2 linked regions of the Longispora fulva genome follow. The protein of the gene in region 1 interacts with the protein of each later gene in a pairwise test. Links are inferred from orthologs where the notes say so. Each region holds a gene or a part of one and is shown on either strand. Other genes may lie near its edges. The genes, in order: IW245_RS27610 and dnaE.

What was found.
Region 2: the proteins of IW245_RS27610 (region 1) and dnaE interact in binary tests that used the Escherichia coli proteins (3 or more experiments, as listed by UniProt). The link is inferred for Longispora fulva from one-to-one orthologs.

What each region holds. Positions count from the first base shown.
Region 1 is NZ_JADOUF010000001.1:6,095,887-6,099,096, reverse strand. The notes cover bases 160-3,061. They hold IW245_RS27610 (DNA polymerase III subunit gamma and tau), read left to right. Parts: upstream 160-487; coding sequence 488-2,635; downstream 2,636-3,061. Other genes in these bases: IW245_RS27605 (RDD family protein), read left to right, coding at 2,680-3,061; IW245_RS27615 (hypothetical protein), read right to left, coding at 160-428. In the rest of the region: more of IW245_RS27615, read right to left, coding at 1-159; more of IW245_RS27605, read left to right, coding at 3,062-3,102; IW245_RS27600 (DUF3592 domain-containing protein), read left to right, coding at 3,083-3,210. UniProt on the Escherichia coli protein: Part of the beta sliding clamp loading complex, which hydrolyzes ATP to load the beta clamp onto primed DNA to form the DNA replication pre-initiation complex.
Region 2 is NZ_JADOUF010000001.1:7,894,380-7,898,798, forward strand. Bases 143-4,253 are described here. They hold dnaE (DNA polymerase III subunit alpha), read left to right. Parts: upstream 143-519; coding sequence 520-4,053; downstream 4,054-4,253. In the rest of the region: IW245_RS36665 (DUF2567 domain-containing protein), read left to right, coding at 4,403-4,419. UniProt on the Escherichia coli protein: DNA polymerase III is a complex, multichain enzyme responsible for most of the replicative synthesis in bacteria. This DNA polymerase also exhibits 3' to 5' exonuclease activity. The alpha chain is the DNA polymerase catalytic subunit.

The sequences.
Region 1 (3,210 bases):
GTCTCGGGGTCGTCGTCGTGGGCCGAGGCCCGGGCGGCGGCCCGCTGCTCGGCGAGTCGCCGGGCGACGTCCGCGCCGGAGGCCCGCTCGACGGGAGCCGCGCTCTGGTCGGCACCGGCCTGGTCGCCGGCCGGGCGCGCGCCGGTCGCCCCCGCGCCGGACGCCCGCGCGCCGGATCCGGACGGCAGCGGGCCGACCTCAGGCCGCAACGCGTCCACCGACCCCCGGAGCTCCCGCCGAACAGCCCTGATCCAGACAAAAATGGTGAAACCCGCGAATACCGGCCATTCCAGGGAGTAACCGATACTGAGCGCGTTGCCGTCCCGCGCCCGGCCGATCTGCCACCACGCGAGCCCGAGCATCGCGGCGACGATGGCCGCCGCGAGCAGGTGGAGCAGCAGCCACCGGGGGGTGAGGAGCCGGCGCATGTCCAGCAGGCTACCCGTGCACGTGAACGGCGTGCCGCTCGGCGTGAGAAAGTAGACCCGTGACAGCCCTGTACCGCAAGTACCGGCCGAGGACGTTCGACGAGATCATCGGGCAGGACCATGTCACCCAGCCCCTGATCCAGGCGCTGAGGAACGGCCGGCTGAACCACGCCTACCTGTTCTCAGGCCCCCGGGGCTGCGGGAAGACGTCGAGTGCCCGGATCCTGGCCCGTTCGCTGAACTGCGAGCAGGGCCCCACGCCCAACCCCTGCGGCGAGTGCCGGTCGTGTCGCGACCTGGCCCCCGACGGGGCGGGTTCCATCGACGTGATCGAGATCGACGCCGCGAGTCACGGCGGCGTGGACGACGCCCGCGAGCTGCGGGAGAAGGCGTTCTTCGCGCCGGTCTCCTCCCGCTTCAAGGTGTACGTGATCGACGAGGCCCACATGGTGTCCTCCGCCGGGTTCAACGCCCTGCTCAAGCTGGTCGAGGAGCCGCCGGACTACGTCCGGTTCGTGTTCGCGACGACGGAGCCGGAGAAGGTCCTCGGCACGATCAAGTCCCGGACCCACCACTATCCGTTCCGGCTGATCCCGCCGAGCATCCTGCGGCCGTACTGCGAGCAGCTGGCCGCCGCCGAGGGCGTGGCCATCGAGCCGGCGGTGTTCCCGCTGGTCGTGAAGGCCGGCACCGGTTCGGCCCGGGACACGCTGTCGATCCTCGACCAGCTGATCGCCGGCGCCGGCGAGGAGGGCGTGACCTACCAGCGCGCCGTCGCCCTGCTCGGCGTCACCGACGCGGCCCTGATCGACGAGACGGTCGACGCGCTCGCCGACGCCGACGGCGCGGCCCTGTTCGCCACGATCGACCGGGTGGTCGAGGCCGGCCACGACCCGCGCCGCTTCGCCACCGACCTGCTCGAACGCTTCCGGGACCTGATCGTGCTCCAGCAGGTGCCCGACGCGATCGGCAAGGGCCTGCTGGACGTGCCGGCCGACGAGGTGGAGCGGATGACCGCCCAGGCCCTGCGCCTCGGCACCGCCGAACTCTCCCGCCTCGCCGAGCTGGTCCACGACGGCCTGGCCACCATGCGCGGCACGACGGCCCCCCGGCTCACCCTGGAGCTGATCTGCGCCCGGATGCTCCTGCCCGGCGCGGAACAGACCACGGCCGCTCTCCTGCAGCGCCTCGAAAGGCTCGAATCCAAAACCCACAATATGGTTACGGGGGTTCCTGCCCCGGCAGCCGCGGCCGTTCCCGCCGCCGGGCCGACCCCGGTCCCTCCGGCAGCCCAGAGCGCCCCGACCAGGGCTGACACGTCCCGCCCGGCCGCGGAGTCCCCGGCGGCGGGGTCCCAGCGGCCAGCGCCGGGCCAGGCCAGCCAGACCCCGCAGCCAGGCCAGGCGACCCAGCCCGCCGGCTCCCCGAGCCAGTCCGCCCCGCCGGCGTTCCCGGCTGGCCAGGCCCTCCCGCCGGCCGGGTCCCCGGGCGCACCGGCTTCCGCCGTGCCGCAGCCGACCCCGCACGCGACCCCCACCCCGCCGGCGACCCCGCCAGTCCCGTCCGGCGCGCTCGACGTCGTCGCCGTCCAGCGGGCCTGGGACGAGGTCCTCGGCCAGGTCCGCAACCGCAGCCTCCGGGCCTCGGCCCTGGTCCGCCAGGTCACGGTCCGCGACCTGGACGGCATCACCGTCGTGCTCGTCTGCCAGAACAAGTTCCAGGCCGACGAGGTGACCAAGGCCTCGGGGATCGTGGAGGAGGCCCTCCTCCAGGTGCTCGGCACGGCCCTGAAGATCCGCTGCGACATCGGCGGCGGTGGCACCCCGCCGCCCCGCCCGGCCACCCCGACCCCGGGCCCGGCCCCGGCTCCGCAGCCCCGCCCGGCCCCGTCAGCCCCGGCGGCCCGCCCCCAGGCCGGACCACCTCCGACATCCTCTCGCCCAGCCCCGACCCAGGCCGCGCCTCCGGCGGTGGACGACGAGGAACCCTGGCCGGACCTCCCGCCGTCCTTCGACGAGGAGGAGCCGCCGCCGGCCCCGATGGTGCAGGTCCCGGTCGCCCCGGCCCAGGCCGTCCCCGAGTACGAGGGCTTCGAGCCCGGGGACGAGCCCGGTGACGAGGTGGTCGACAAGGACGCCCCCCTCAATTCCGAGGAGCAGGCCATGAAGCTGCTCTCCGAGATGCTGGGCGCGCAGAAGATCTCCTAGCGGCCTATTGACGCCTATCGAGGTCAGGTCCAGACTTCGGTTCCATGGCGAAGAAAGCCCGGGGCAGTCGGATCCCCGCCCACAAGAGGCCCAGGTACGCGCACTGGGTGCTCCGCGCCGCCGCGTACCTGATCGATGTGGGGATCGTGGGTCTGGTGGTCTTCGCGGCCGCCGAGCTGCACCTGCAGCTCGCCGGGGGCATCGTGGCGCTGGTCCTGACCGCGGCGAACCGGTGGTATCTCAGCGGGCGCACCGGCCAGACCGTCGGCCGGCGGCTGCTGCGGATCCGGTTGCTGTCCGTCGACTCGGGCGAGCCGATCGGCCTGTGGCGGGCGCTGCTCCGCGACGTCGCGCACGTCCTGGACACCGTCTCGCTGCTCGCCGGCTGGTTCTTCCCGATCTGGGACGCCCAGCGCCAGACGTTCGCTGACAAGCTGCTCGGCACGCATGTCACGGTTGTCAGGTAGCGCCAGGTCCCCGCACTCGGCGTCCGTGGTCGTCGCGCTGATCGGCCTGTTCGCCGCGACTTTGGGACTGTGGAACTGGTCCGTCACGTCGGGCCTGCGGGACCGGGG
Region 2 (4,419 bases), 1.8 Mb from region 1 along the record:
GGCTGCTCGATCCGCCGATGGTGTGGCGGGTGCTGGAGCTGCTGCGGCGTACCCATGACGTGATCTGCGTCGACACCGGCAACAACGTGGAGAGCGCCAACTGGCAGACGGTGATCAAGGCCGCCGACCAGCTCGTGGTGACGTCCGTCCCCCGCGAGGACGCGGCGTTCACGGCGGACTGGATGTTGGACCTGCTGGAGGAGATGGGCATGGGCGACATCGTCGCCAACGCCGTGACCCTGCTGTCGTGCCCGACACCGACCCCGTCTCCGATGCTCGCTGACCTGGTCAAACACTTCCAGAGCCGGACCAGGACGGTGGCGGTGGTGCCGTATGACCCGGCGTTGGAGTCGGGCTCGTCCATCGACTACGCGAGCCTGAAGCCGGAGACCCGGATGGCGTGGTTACAGGCGGCGACGGCGGTGAGCGACGGGTTCTGACCCCGCGTCGGTTTGGGGTCTTGTCGGGGGGTGCGGTTAGGCTCGGGGGCGTTCCCAACTCCAGAGGAGGCTGCCGCCGATGAGTGACTCTTTTGTGCATCTGCACGTGCACACCGAGTACTCGATGCTGGACGGCGCCGCCCGGATGAAGCAGTTGTTCGCCGAGGTCAACCGGCAGGAGATGCCGGCTGTCGCGATCACCGACCACGGCAACATGCACGGGGCGTACGACTTCTACAAGCAGGCCACCGCCGCCGGGGTGACCCCGGTGATCGGCGTCGAAGCCTACCTGGCGCCGGCGTCGCGGTTCGACAAGAAGCGCATCAACTGGGGCACGCCCGACCAGAAGGGCGACGACGTCTCCGGCAACGGCGGCTACACCCACATGACGATGTGGGCCCGCAACGCCGAGGGGCTGCACAACCTCTTCCGGCTCAACTCGCGCGGCTCGATGGAGGGCTACTACTACAAGCCCCGGATGGACACCGAGCTGATCGCCGAGTATTCGGCCGGGATCATGGCCACCACCGGCTGCCCCTCCGGCGAGATCCAGACCCGGCTGCGCCTCGGGCACGACGAGGAGGCGCTGAAGGCCGCCGCGAAGTACCAGGACATCTTCGGCAAGGAGAACTTCTTCCTGGAGATCATGGACCACGGGCTGTCCATCGAGCGCCGGGTCCGCGACGGGCTGATCGACATCTCCCGCCGGTTGAACATCCCGCCGGTGGTGACGAACGACTCGCACTACACCCGGCCGGAGGAGGCCGACGCGCACAACGCGCTGCTGTGCGTGCAGTCCGGCTCGCTGCTGTCCGACCCGAACCGGTTCAAGTTCGACGGCGACGGCTACTACATCAAGTCCGCCGACGAGATGCGCGCGATCGACACCTCCGACATCTGGGCCGAGGGCTGCAGGAACACCCTGCTGGTCGCCTCCAAGGTCGAGACGGAGGGGATGTTCAAGTACAAGAACCTGATGCCGATCTTCCCGGTGCCCGACGGCGAGACCGAGGAGACCTGGTTCCGCAAGGAGGTCTGGGCCGGCATGGAGCGGCGCTGGCCGGCCGGCTACGACGAGGAGCACCGCGCCCAGGCGGAGTACGAGATCGGCGTCATCCTCCAGATGGGCTTCCCGTCGTACTTCCTGGTGGTCGCCGACTTCATCATGTGGGCCAAGCGCAACGGGCACTCCGTGGGGCCGGGGCGTGGTTCCGGGGCCGGCAGCATCGTGGCGTACGCGCTGGGCATCACCGACCTCGACCCGCTCGCGTTCGGCCTGATCTTCGAGCGGTTCCTCAACCCCGAGCGCGTCTCGATGCCCGACTTCGACGTCGACTTCGACGAGCATGGCCGCAACGAGACGATCCGGTATGTCACGGAGCGCTACGGCGCGGACCGGGTGGCCATGATCGCCACGTTCGGCACGATCAAGGCCAAGGCCGCGATCAAGGACTCGGGCCGGGTGCTCGGGTTCCCGTACGCGCTGGGCGACAAGATCACCAAGGCGATGCCCCCGGCCGTGATGGGCAAGGACATCCCGCTGTCGGGCATCTTCGACCCGAAGCACCCGCGCTACGCCGAGGCCGGCGCGGTCCGCGAGCTGGTCGACACCGAGCCCGACGTGGCCAAGGTGATGGAGGTCGCCCGGGGGCTGGAGGGCCTGGTCCGGCAGACCGGCGTGCACGCGGCCGGCGTCATCATGTCCGCCGAGCCGCTGATCGACCACGTGCCGCTGATGCGTCGGGACGCCGACGGCACGATCATCACCCAGTTCGACTACCCGACGTGCGAGACGCTCGGCCTGCTGAAGATGGACTTCCTCGGCCTGCGCAACCTCACGATCATGGCCGACGCCGTGAAGAACGTGGAGCACACGACCGGCCGGAAGATCGACCTGCTGTCGCTGCCGCTGGACGACGCCCCCACGTACGAGCTGCTCTGCCGGGGCGACACCCTGGGCGTGTTCCAGCTCGACGGCGGCGCGATGCGCCAGCTCCTGAAGCTGATGCGCCCCGACCACTTCGAGGACATCTCGGCCGTCCTCGCGTTGTACCGGCCCGGTCCGATGGGCGCGAACTCGCACATCAACTACGCGCTGCGCAAGAACAAGCAGCAGGAGATCGTCCCGATCCACCCGGAGCTCGAGGCGGACCTGGAGGACATCCTCGGCGTCACCTACGGCCTGATCGTCTACCAGGAGCAGGTCCAGCGCGCGGCGGTGAAGCTCGCCGGCTACACCCTCGGCCAGGCCGACAACCTGCGCCGGGCCATGGGCAAGAAGAAGAAGGAGGTCCTCGACAAGGAGTTCATCCCGTTCCGCGACGGCATGCGGCGCAGCGGATACTCCGACGAGGCCACCCAGGCGCTGTGGGACATCCTGGTCCCGTTCGCCGACTACGCGTTCAACAAGGCGCACACCGCCGCCTACGGGATGATCTCGTACTGGACGGCGTACCTGAAGGCGAACTACCCCGCCGAGTACATGGCGGCGCTGCTCACGTCCGTCGGCGACGACAAGGACAAAATGGCGATGTACCTGGGGGAGTGCCGCAAGATGGGCATCAAGGTCCTCCCCCCGGACGTGAACGAGTCCGCCGGCGCGTTCACCCCGATCGGGCGGGACATCCGCTTCGGGCTGGGCGCGGTCCGTAACGTCGGCACGAACGTGGTGGCCTCGGTCGTCGCCACCCGTGCGGCCAAGGGCAACTACACCTCCTTCCCCGACTTCCTGTCGAAGTCCGAGCTGGTGGTCTGCAACAAGCGGACCGTCGAGTCGCTGGTCAAGGCCGGTGCGTTCGACTCCCTCGGGCACACCCGCAAGTGCCTGGTCGAGCTGCACGAGACCGCGATCGACGCGGTCGTGGGGCTCAAACGCCAGGAGGCCGTCGGGCAGTTCGACCTGTTCGGCGGGCTGGAGGAGAACTCCGACGACAGCCTGGTGGGGCTGGACCTGCAGTTCACCCCGACCGAGTGGCCGCGCAAGGAGCTGCTGGCCTTCGAGCGGGACATGCTGGGGCTCTACGTCTCCGACCACCCCCTCGCCGGGGCCGAGCGGATCCTGAAGGCCAACTCCGAGCAGAGCATCGTCGAGGTGATCGACGAGGACGTCAACGACCGGATGCCCGTCACGATCGCCGGCATGATCTCCGGGGTGCAGCGTCGGATCACCAAGCAGGGCGCGAGCTGGGCGATCGTGATGCTCGAGGACCTGGACGCCTCGGTCGAGGTGCTGTTCTTCCCGAAGACGTACGAGCTGCTGTCGCACCACCTCGCCGAGGACATCGTCGTCACGGTCAAGGGGCACGTGAACAAGCGCGACCAGGCGATCAGCGTCGTCGGCTCGGACATGCTGATCCTGGAGGTCTCCGAGGCCGACCTGGCCGCGAACCCGCCGGTGGTGCTGAACTCGACCTGGGACAAGATCGTGGAACCGACCGTGCTGGAGCTCAAGCGGATCCTGCTCGGGCACCGTGGCGACTGCTCGGTGCACCTGCGGCTGCGCAGCCGGGGCGGGGAGACGCTGCTCGCGCTGGGGCCGGATCTGAAGGTCCGCAACGATGTGGCGTTCCGTTCGGAGATCAAGACGCTGTTCGGCGCGGGGGGCGTGGACTAGTCGGGGCCGTTCGGGTCACGGCCGCTCGGCAGGTGTGTCGGAGGTCGGTCGCCCGGTCCTGCTCAGATGTGCCGGGGGTGCTCGGTCGCCGGTTCGGCTCAGCTGTGCCGGAGGTGCTCGGTGCGGCTCGGCGAGCGGGTCGGCCCGGCCACCACCACCCGGGCACGCCGGACCGCGGTATGCCGCTGTCCCGCTTCGGCACGGGTGCCGAAGGGCCTGGGCGCCGCGGCGCGGGGCACGCCGGATCGCGGTCCGCCGCCGTCCCGCGCCGGCCCGGATGCCGATGGGCCCGTCCCCCGCGCCGGAGCGCGGGGGACGGGGTCTGGCGCGCGCACCTAGTATGGGCCGGGTGAGCACCGCGGAGCA